2 regions of the Acidovorax sp. 107 genome follow, and region 1 is predicted to be linked to the other one. Evidence: riboswitches for the same ligand, from Rfam matches in the RefSeq annotation. Region 1 holds a riboswitch; the other holds the start of a gene.
The links. A riboswitch is a leader RNA that binds a small molecule or an ion and turns the genes downstream of it on or off. The one in region 1 is predicted to bind glycine.
Positions count from the first base shown of each region.

Region 1 (5,572 bases):
GCGTCTTGCCACGCCACATGAACGGCCTACCCGGTGAACAAGGGCAGGTCTGCCTTCTTCAAGGTCCGCAGCACAAAGCTGGAGCGGCTGTGCCGTATGCCTTTGATCTTGTAGAGCTTCTCGCGCAGCAGGCGCTCGTAATCGCGGGTGTCCTTGACGACGATGCGCAGCAGGTAGTCGTAGTCACCGGAGACCAGGTGCGCCTCGATCACTTCGGGAATGCTGGCCAGTGTCTCGCCAAACTTTTCGAGCGTGTTGTCCGAATGGCTGTCGAGGGTGACCTGCACCAGTACCGTGTCGGCCAGGTCAAGGGACTGAGGATTGATGCGCACCGTGTAGCCCTGGATGACACCCGCCTCTTCCATCTTTTTGATGCGCCCCCAGCAGGGTGACGGGCTCAGGCCCACGGCCTGCCCTATTTCTTGCAGGCTGGCGCGAGCGTTTGCCTGCAAGACAGCGAGAATTTTTCTATCCAGTCGATCCATCGGCCTGATTATTCAGCAAATCATTCAGATGCAGAAAATTATTCTGCATTTCCAATAGAATGCGCCAAATTCAGCAAATTCATCTGCAGCACCCGGTGCATACTTCTTCCATCAAGGCGCTCTTACCGGAGCGCACAAATTGACAAGGCCCCGGCTGGTTACCGCCAGCACGGGGCCCTTGGCATTGCAACGTCTGCGGCACGGGTGCAGGGGACTCGCCGCAGCAGTCAACGCACCAATGGGCAGTCCGCCGTTCACTGCCGCTCCAGCAATCCGTCAGCGCTGCTGGCAAGCCCTCCTCCTTTGGTGTCACCTACGCAACTCCAAACCCCTTGCCGCCCCGTTGATAAGCACGCTTACCAGCACAAACCCCGATGCCTGCGGTCATGCTGCACCGCCATAATTTGACCGAGGTCGGGGACCGCTGTGCAAGGGGCTTGCGCGCAGCCAATCGCCCTGGCCCAACATCAACAGGAGACACCATGCAATTGACCAAACTCGTCGTTGGCCTGAGCCTCGCGCTCGGCTTTGTGGCCACCGCTGCAGCGCAGACCACCATGCGCATCAGCATCTCGACGGCCCAGAACTCCCACCAGGGCGTCGCCATCGACACGTTTGCCAAGGAAGTGGAAAAGCGCACCGGCGGCCGCTACAAGGTTCAGACCTTCTACAACGGCGCACTCGGTGGCGAGCGCGAATCAATCGAAGCTGTGCAACTGGGTACACAAGAACTGGCCTTCAGCTCCACCGGCCCGGTGCCCAACTTTGTGCCAGAGACCAAGATCCTGGATGTGCCCTTCCTGTTCCGCGACAAGGCACACGCCCGCGCCGTGCTCGACGGTCCCATCGGCCAGGACCTGCTGTCCAAATTTGACGCCAAGGGCTTCAAGGCGCTGGCCTGGGCTGAAAACGGCTTCCGCCACATGACCAACAGCAAGCGCGACGTGAAAGAGCCCGGTGACCTCAAGGGCCTGAAGATGCGCACGATGGAGAACCCCGTGCACATTGCCGCCTACAAAGGCTTTGGCATCATCACCACGCCCATGGCCTTCCCTGAAGTGTTCACGGCGCTGCAGCAAGGCACCGTGGACGGCCAGGAGAACCCTCTGTCGGTCATCATCTCGGCCAAGTTCGACCAGGTGCAAAAGCACCTGACACTCACCGGCCACGTGTATTCGCCCTGCATCTTCGTGATGAACAAGGCAGCGTTCGACAAGCTCTCGGCAGCCGACAAGCAGGCCTTCATTGACGCTGCCAAGGAAGGCACCAAGGCCAACCGTGCACGCGTGGACGAAGACGATGCCAAGGGCGTGGCCGACCTGCGCGCCAAGGGCATGACCGTGATCGACAACGTGGACAAGGCCAAGTTTGTGGCGGCACTGGCCCCTGTGAACGCCGAGTTTGAAAAGCAGTTCGGCAAGGCTGCCATCGACAAGATTCGCGACGTCAAGTAATTTGTCTCTTTGCTATTACCTTTGCAGCTGATAACGCCCGTAGCCATTGCGCTATCGGGCGTTTTTATTCTTGAACCATCGCTAGTTCTGATCACCTCCTACCTACCCATGGTTGGCACCGCCCCATGAAAAACGTTTTTCTTACTTTTGAGCGATGGACCACCTTCATCGCCATGCTGGGCGCTTGCGCCATGCTGACGATTGCCGCGGCCCTGGGCATGTTCCAGATCGTGACCCGCTTTGTGCTGGAGCAGCCCGCAGAATGGACTGAAGTGCTGATCCGCTTCAGCCTGATCTGGATGGTGTTCCTGGCCATCCCAGCTGCGTTTCGCCAAGGGGCGATGGTTAGCGTGGATGTGCTGTATCGCTGGAGTCCACCGCGCATCAAACGGGTGCTGGACTGGGTGGTGGCACTGGCGGCACTGGCCCTCATCGGCATCATCATCTGGTACGGCTGGGACTACGCGCAACGCGGGGGGGTACAGAGCATGGCCGGGCTGGAGTCTGTGTCCATGTTTTGGGCTTACCTGGCCATGCCGGTGGGTGGTCTTTTTTGTGTAGTCGGCATCATTGGCAACCTCATTGATCCCCTGCGTATGGAACTGGAGACTGCTCAATGAGTTTGGTCATGATTTCAACGATGGTGCTGTGCTTTGCGCTCACCGTCTCGGTGGCCGTGTCCATCGGTTTGGCTTCCATCCTGGGCATCCAGGCCTCCAACGCGAACATGCTCATTTCCGTCAAGGAGATGTTCGGGGCCATCAACAAATTTCCGCTGGCAGCCATCCCCTTCTTCATCCTCGCGGGCAACCTGATGGAGACTGGCGGCATCTCGCGCCGCCTCGTGGAGTTTGCCAAGAGCATCGTGGGCGGCGTGCAGGGTGGCCTGCCCATGACCTGCGTGCTGACCTGCATGATCTTTGCGGCCGTGTCGGGCTCGTCGGTCGCCACTACGTTTGCAATTGGCGCCATCCTGATTCCTGCGCTCATCAAGCATGGCTACCCCACCAGCTACGCCGCCGCGCTGCAGGCCACCAGTGCCGAGTTGGGCGTGATCATCCCGCCTTCCATCCCGATGATCCTGTACGGTGTGAGCGCTGAGGTGTCGATTGGCGAACTGTTCATCGCGGGCTTCGGCCCCGGACTGCTCATCAGCGCTGCCCTGATGCTGTTTGTCTGGGTGTACTGCAAGTACAAGGGCTGGGGCAAAAACGACGGCGATGGGCGCATGCCCTTTGGCAAGGCCACGCTGCAGGCGGGTTGGGCGCTGCTGATGCCGGTGATCATCCTGGGCGGCATCTATGGTGGTGTGTTCACCCCCACCGAGGCATCGGCCGTCGCCGTGTTCTACGCGTTGGTGGTGGGCATCGTCATCTACCGCGAGATCAAGCTCAAGGACCTGTTCGCCATCCTGCGCAAATCTGCCATCTCATCGGCGGTGATCATGTTCATCATCGCCAACGCCGGCTTGTTTGCATTCCTCATCACGCGCGCCGGCGTGCCCGATGCCATCGGCCGCTGGCTGGAGGCGGTACTGCAGTCCCCTGCCCTCTTCTTATTGGGCGTGAACGCGGCGCTGTTCGTGATCGGCATGTTCATCGAGACCAGTGCGGCCATCATTGTGCTGGCACCCATTCTGGCGCCTGTGGCCATGCATTTCGGTGTGGACCCCGTGCACTTCGGGCTGATCATGGTGGTGAACCTGGCGCTGGGCATGATCACGCCACCATTCGGGGTGAACCTGTTCGCGGCCTGCACGGTGGCCAGAATCTCGCTGGATCGGATCATCAAGCACTTGCTGCCGTTCGTCGGCGTGATTCTGGTGTGCCTGCTGATCATCACCTATGTGCCATCGATCTCGTTGGCACTTCGGGATCTGGTCTACGCAAAGTAGTTAGAATCGCCCAGTCAGGAGAGAGTGCTCCGTCTTGTCCCCAAGGCGCGCGGCACCGCCGAAGGCGCAGGCAGCAGCCGAACGCTCAGGCAAAAGGACTGGCAACCGCCCGCAGCGATGCGGGCGTTCCCTTGCTGGAGAGAGGTGACCCCACAGAAAAGAAACTGTGTGCAGGCCATCCACCGAAGGAGCAAACCGCACGGCCAGCCAGGGCGCTGCGGTGAATCTCTCAGGTAAAGCGGACAGCAGGGCAAATCCCGTGACCACACCGTGGTCGCGGCCCCCATTTGCCCGGAGTCCGCCATGTCAGCCACCGCCCCCCTGCTCACCACGCCCCTGAACGCCCTGCACATCGAGCTGGGCGCTCGCATGGTGCCTTTTGCAGGCTATTCCATGCCCGTGCAATACCCCGCTGGCCTGATGGCCGAGCATGTGCACACCCGCACTGCCGCCGGCCTGTTTGACGTGTCGCACATGGGCCAGCTCAAGCTGATCGGTGCCGATGCGGCGGCGGCGTTTGAAACCCTGATGCCCGTGGATGTGATCGACCTGCCCGTGGGCAAGCAGCGCTACGGCCTGCTTTTGACCGACGAAGGCACGGTCATTGATGACCTGATGTTCTTCAACCAGGGCGTGGTGGATGGCGAGCCCACCCTTTTTGTTATCGTCAACGGCTCCTGCAAAGTGGGCGACATTGCCCATATCCAGGCCCGCATCGGCCAACGCTGCAAGGTGGTGCCCATGCCCGACCACGCCCTGCTCGCGCTGCAGGGCCCACAGGCCGTCACCGCCCTCGCCCGCCTCGCGCCCGGCGTCGAAAAGCTGGTGTTCATGACCGGTGGCGCTCTCAGCATTGCTGGCTGCGACTGCTTTGTGACCCGCAGCGGCTACACCGGCGAAGACGGCTTTGAAATCTCCGTGCCCGCCGTGCAGGCCGACGCCCTGGCCCGCGCCCTGCTGGCCCAGCCTGAAGTCAAGCCCATCGGCCTGGGCGCCCGCAACTCGCTGCGCCTCGAAGCAGGTCTGTGCCTGTACGGCAACGACATCGACACCACCACCACGCCCCCCGAAGCCGCGCTCAACTGGGCTATTCAGAAAGTGCGCCGCACCGGCGGCACGCGTGCGGGTGGTTTCCCTGGCGCCGACAAGGTGCTCGCACAGATTGACAACCCTGCCAGCCTGCCCCGCAAGCGTGTGGGTCTGGTCGCGCTGGAACGTGTGCCGGTGCGCGAGCACACCGAACTGCAGAGCACGGACGGCCAAAAGATCGGCGAAGTCACCAGTGGCCTGCTGGGCCCCACGGTGAACGAACCTGTGGCCATGGGCTACGTCACGCCCGACTTTGCAGCCATCGGCACCCGTGTCAACGCCATCGTGCGCGGCAAGCCGGTGCCCATGGAAGTGCGCGCCATGCCCTTTGTGCCCGCCAATTACTACCGCGGCTGATTTCATCAGCGAAGCGCAGAAGCTGCGCCCGCTTACATTGCAGATTCCTTTACTTTTTTCCTTTGCTTGAGGAGCTTCCCATGACGATCAAATTCTCCAAAGACCACGAGTGGATCAACGCCGCTGATGCCAACGCCTCGGTGGTGGGCATCACCGTCCACGCGCAGGACGCGCTGGGTGATGTGGTGTTTGTGGACCTGCCCGAAGTGGGCAAGAGCTTTGCCCAGGGCGAAGTGGCTGGCGTGGTCGAGTCCGTGAAGGCCGCCGCCGATGTGTATATGCCCGTCTCTGGC
Region 1 is NZ_QBTZ01000001.1:2,111,531-2,117,102, forward strand. It holds gene C8C99_RS09940 (Lrp/AsnC family transcriptional regulator) at 27-485, opposite strand; gene C8C99_RS09945 (TRAP transporter substrate-binding protein) at 968-1,939, shown strand; gene C8C99_RS09950 (TRAP transporter small permease) at 2,065-2,559, shown strand; gene C8C99_RS09955 (TRAP transporter large permease) at 2,556-3,833, shown strand; glycine riboswitch at 3,839-3,944, shown strand; glycine riboswitch at 3,958-4,089, shown strand; gene gcvT (glycine cleavage system aminomethyltransferase GcvT) at 4,137-5,279, shown strand; gene gcvH (glycine cleavage system protein GcvH) at 5,360-5,572, shown strand, end outside.

Region 2 (5,572 bases), 1.6 Mb from region 1:
GGCGGCGTCTCCCGCCTCGGAGGCCAGCGGCCAGACGGACTGGGCCATGAAGGCAAAGTGGCCTGCTCCCGGCACCGTGCTGGCCTGTGCGGAGGGCAGTTGGGCCGCCACGTAGCCGCCGTGGTACTTGCCGGTGAGCACGGCATCACGCTCGGCCACCATCAGCCGCACGGGCACGCTGATGGCCTTCAGGCTGCCCTGCGTGAACACCACCGCCATGGGCGCCATGGCCACCACGGCGCGGATGCGGGGGTCTGCCACCGAGACCAGCGGGCCGTCCTGCACGACGGCGGAGCCCTGCGCGGGCGCCGCAGCGGCAGCAGCCGGCGCGGCCTGACCAGACTGGGCACGGCTCGGGAGCTTGCCCAGGCTGCAAAAGCCAGGGTCGTCCGACACGCTGCCGCAATGCTGCGCCGCACGGGCCGGTTCTGCCTGTGCGCCAGCGAGGGCCAGCACGGTGTAGCCACCCGCCGAGTGCCCCACGGCGCCAATGTGCCCGGCCGGAATGCGGGGGCCCCATTCGGGGCTGGCCAGCAGCGCGTCCAGCACGCGGCTCACCTGGCGGGGGCGCTCGCTGAAGTAGTGGCCCGAGGTGATCATCGACCGGTCTTCCCAGTTGTCGCCCGGGTGGCGCAGTGCAGCCACCAGATAGCCGTCGGCCGCCAGGCGCGTGGCCAGGTTGTGGTGGCCCAGTTCATGGCCGCCGGTGCCGTGCGAGATGAGGATCAAGCCCTTGAGGGGCGCGGCTGCCACCGGCGCGCCCGGCGTGACCACGGGCCGCCACGGGCCCATGGGCTGGGTGCGCGCCACCACCGGGGTGGGGTAGAACAGTGCCACGGTCACGGGCTGGGCGCCAGGGACCACCAGGGTGCGCAGGCCGGCGTACTGGGCCGAGGCCGGCGTGGCCCAGGCCAGCAGCGCCACAAAAGCCGCCAGCAGCGGGGCACGGGCCTTTCGCCATGCAGAGCGGAGGGCCAGAAAGAAGATGAGGGTCACGGTGCGCCTTTCGTCAAATGCCACCCAGAGGGGCGGCTTGACGGCACTGTAGGCGGCACAACCGGCGGGCTCCAGCGCCCTGCGACGAAACGCCGCTGCGCGGCGCGAAATGCGGAGCGAAAGGGGCGAGCGCATGCCCGCCCTAACCGCCCGCAACCGCTTGCAGCGCGGCTTCGAGGATTCGGTGGCTCACGGCGGGCCCGATCTCGCGCTGCTCGCCCAGGGTCACCATGCCATGCACTCGACGGCGGCGGTGGATGGAGGGCGCGGGGGTGCGGGCGTGAATATTCGCTCCCCATTTCGTAGCACCCAGTGCTTAATCAACAAGCGCCCTATCCGTTTTCAACCAAAATCCAAAGCACCCTCGGCTGGCGGGCGGCGTCCGGTCAGGCCGCACTCGAAGGGGCTCTGGACAAAGTCTGTGCGGTCATCGACGCAGGTGCCAAAGACGTATTCTGGGTACAGGTAGTCGTCCCCAAAGCGCATCAGATCGAGCGGCATGGTGCGCAGTACCGGCTGGCGCCCCTGCACCGCCACGGCCATGTACTCGGTCCACACCGGCAGCGCCAGCGTGCCGCCGGTCTGTCGGCCCAGGCTGCGCGGCTGGTCGTAGCCCATCCAGACCACCGAGACCACGCCCGACGAATAGCCCGCAAACCACACGTCGCGCGCGTCGTTGGAAGTGCCGGTCTTGCCCGCCACGTCGGGGCGGCCGAGCGCCTTGGCCCGCCTGCCGGTGCCGTGCTCGACCACGTCGCGCAACAGGCTGTCCAGCACGAAGGCGTTGCGCTCGGACACCACAGTGGCGCGGGGTGAGGGCCCGTCCGCCGCGTACAGCACCGCGCCGCCGCGCTTGCTCACGCTGCGAATCAGCCGGGGCTGGACCAGTGTGCCGCCGTTGGCGAACACGGCGTAGGCCTGCGTGAGCTGCAGCGGGGTGACAGCGCCCGCGCCGAGCGCCAACGGCAACCGCGGCGGGTTGAGCGCGGGGTCGAATCCGAAGCGGGCGGCGAACTGCTGCACGTACTGCACCCCGGCCGCTTCCATCAGGTTGACGGCTACCATGTTCTTGGAGCGCACCAGGCCGCGCCGCGCGGAAATGAAGCCTTCGTAGTTGCCGCCGTAGTTGCGCGGGCTCCAGGCGGCGCGCCCCCGGGCGGCAGGGGTCACCACGCGCTGCGCGTCGTCCACCAGCGTGCCGGGCGCGTAGCCTTTTTCCAGCGCGGCGGAAAAGATGAACGGCTTGAAGGTGGAGCCGGGCTGGCGCAGGGCCTGCACCGCATGGTCGAACTGGTTCAGCGCGTGGTCAAAGCCCCCGGCCAGCGCCAGGATCTCCCCAGTGTCTGCGTCCAGCGAGACCAGGGCCCCCTCCATGCCCGGCAACTGGGCCAGGCGCCATTGCTGTCGCGCATCGGCCACCACGCGGATCACCGCACCGGGCGCAATGCGCCGCCCCGGGGACGCTGTGGGCGACAGCGCCGCCCGCGCGCCCGCGCTCAACCGGCTGCGCGGAATCTGCACGCCCGTACCGTCGCGCAGCACGGCGGTGATGCCCTGCGCCGGCGACGCCTCGCGCACCAGGGCCGTCCGCAGTTCACCGCTGTCCGGAAAGGGCGCGAGGGCCGCGCGCACTTCGCGGCGATGGCCGGCGGGCACGCGGGCGGCCACCCAGGCTTCTGGCCCCGCATAGCCCTGGGCCTCCTGGGCGCGCAGCAGCCCGGCGCGCAGGGCCTGCGTGGCGGCCCGCTGGTCGGCCACGCTGAGGGTGGTGACCACATCCAGGCCCAGCGCGTACGCATCGTCGCCAAAGTGGGCCACCACCGTCTTGCGTGCCTGCCCCACGGCAAAGGCCGCTGCCGGATCGATGGATCGCGTCTGCGTGCGCAGCGTGAGCACCTCGGCACTGGCCGCGTCGTAGGCGGCGGTGTCCAGGTAGCTCAGCGCGTGCATGCGTTGCAGGATGTACTGCTGGCGCACGGTAGCGCGCTCGCGGTTGACGACGGGGTTGTAGGCTGAAGGTGCCTTGGGCAGGCCGGCGAGCATCGCCGCCTCGGCAACCGTCAGCTCGTCCAGGGTTTTGTCGAAGTACACCGACGCTGCCGCTGCGAAGCCGTAGGCGCGCTCGCCCAGGTAGATCTGGTTCATGTACAGCTCCAGGATCTTGTCCTTGCTGTACGTGGCCTCCAGCTTGTAGGCCAGCAGGATCTCCATGAGCTTGCGGCTGTAGGTTTTCACGCGGCTCAGAAAGAACACCCGCGCCACCTGCATCGTGATGGTGCTGGCGCCCTGGGCGTGTTCGCCGGACACCACGTTGCGCAGCGCCGCGCGCGCCAGGCCGGTGAAGTCCACCGCGCCGTGCTCGTAAAAGCGCGCGTCTTCAATGGCCAGCAGCGCCTGGCGCACATGCAGCGGGATGTCGCCGATGGGCACGACCTCGCGGCGCTCCTCGCCAAACTCCGCCAGCAGACTGCCGTCGCGCGCAAAGATGCGCAAGGGCCGCATGGGGTCGTAGTCGGCCAGGTGGTCCACGGTGGGCAGTTGCTGCCACAGCAGATGGAGCACCCAGGCCCCGCCGGAGCCCCCGGCCAGGACCAGGCCCACCAGGAACCCGCAGAGAAATTTGAGCGCCGAGCGCTTGGGGTGAAGCGCACCGCTGGGCGCGGCGACAGACGGAGATGATGACGGCATGGGAGGGAACTCGGGCTGGTGCAGTGCCCGTTCCAAGACGGGCCTGCGGCGCCTCTCCCCCTGTCCCTGTTACCTGAGAGTTTCAGCTGCGGTGGCAGCCAGCCCCTTCGGTGGACCCCACCCGCGTTGCGCGATGGTGGCGGCCTCTCTCCAGTCGGCGATGGTCTCTTGCGGTCCGGTTGCCTGAGCGATGATGGGAGTTTGCGCCTTCGGCGGGGGCGCCGTACGCCCCGCTCTCCCGCAAGAGAAGGGTTGACTCTAACCCACGCGCACAAACCGAACCGGGCCTCAAGGTCATTGGCCCGGGGTCTTGGGCCTTTTCGCTGGCGCGCCCCGTGCGCAGCGTTACAGCGCGGCTTCGAGGATGCGGCGGCTCACGGCGGGTGTGATCTCGCGCTGCTCGCCCAGCGTCACCATGCCGTGCGCTTCGAGCTGCGCCACCACGGTGTCCACCACCTCGCTGCCCAGGCCGTAGCCCGACAGGCGCGTGGCGATGCCCATGGCCTCAAAGAAATCGCGCGTGCGCTCGATGGCCGCCGTGATGCGTTCGTCGTCGGTGCCGGTGGTGATGCCCCATACGCGCTCGCCATACTGCAGCAGCTTGGCGCGCTTGGCCACCCGGCGCTCGTTCAGCAGCGCGGGCAGCACGATGGCCAAGGTGCGCGCGTGGTCGATGCCGTGTAGCGCCGTGAGTTCGTGGCCGATCATGTGCGTGGCCCAGTCCTGCGGCACGCCCGCGCCGATCAGGCCGTTGAGCGCCATGGTGGCGGCCCACATCAGGTTGGCGCGGTCGTCGTACACGGGCTCGGTGGCCGCGAGCAGGCGCGGGCCCACCTCGATCAGCGTCTGCAGGATGCCTTCCGCAAAACGGTCCTGCACCGGCGCATTGACCGGGTACGTGAGGTACTGCTCCACCGTATGCACAAACGCATCGACCACGCCGTTGGCCAGCTGCTGGGGCGGCAGGGTGTAGGTCTTGGTGGGGTCGAGCACCGAGAACACAGGGTAGGTATGCACGCTGCCAAACGACAGCTTGGCACCCTTGCCGCGGTGGGTGATGACGCCGCCGTTGTTCATCTCCGAGCCCGTGGCGGGCAGCGTGAGCACTGAGCCGAACGGCATGGCGCCCTTGATGTTCCGGCCGTGCTTTTCAAGGATGGCCCAGGGGTCATCGCCTTCGAAACGGACAGCGGCCGCGATGAACTTGGTGGCGTCGATCACCGAGCCACCGCCCACGGCCAGCAGAAAGTCAAAGCCCCCTTCGCGGATCTGTGCCACGGCCTTCATGGAGGTTTCATAGCTCGGGTTGGGCTCGATGCCACTGAAAGTGGCGTGCTGGCGATCGCCCAGCGCGGCGCGCACCTCGGCCAGCGTGCCGGTCTTTTCGGCGCTGGCGCCGCCCACCAGGATCAGCACCTTGGCGGCAGCGGGCACCAGCTTGGCCAGTTCGGCAATGCGGCCCTGGCCGAAGGCGATGTGGGTAGGGTTGTGAAAGTCGAAGTTCAGCATGGGAATCTTTCTGAGGAAGGCGGGCGCGGGCGCCGCTGGGGCACGCATTGTGCGGCGCACCCGCACACGGGCCGCGTCGCGCGCGCGATAACCCTGTGGCCACCACCGCCAAGCCGGGCGCCCACGGCGGGGACGGGCCATCGGGGGTAAGGCGCCGTTCAGCGCCTCCGAGTGCGCGCGCCCTTGGGGCGCGGGGCGCCGCGGCGGCAAAGCGAAAGCGGGAGCGCCCCGAGCGACTCGACCGGAGGTGGAGTCAGGTGCTGCGTGTCACCACGCTTCCCCTGAAATGCTTGCCAAAATACATGTACATAAATACAGTATTCGTGCAATCAACCACCCTTCATCAGCCCAGGAGCCATTTCACATGCTGGACCACATG
Region 2 is NZ_QBTZ01000001.1:3,671,893-3,677,464, reverse strand. It holds gene C8C99_RS17170 (hypothetical protein) at 1-996, opposite strand, end outside; gene C8C99_RS17165 (penicillin-binding protein 1A) at 1,339-3,684, opposite strand; glycine riboswitch at 3,846-3,935, opposite strand; gene C8C99_RS17160 (iron-containing alcohol dehydrogenase) at 4,030-5,193, opposite strand; gene C8C99_RS17155 (VOC family protein) at 5,558-5,572, shown strand, end outside.
Region 2: another riboswitch for glycine. It lies ahead of C8C99_RS17165 (penicillin-binding protein 1A); the one in region 1 lies ahead of gcvT (glycine cleavage system aminomethyltransferase GcvT).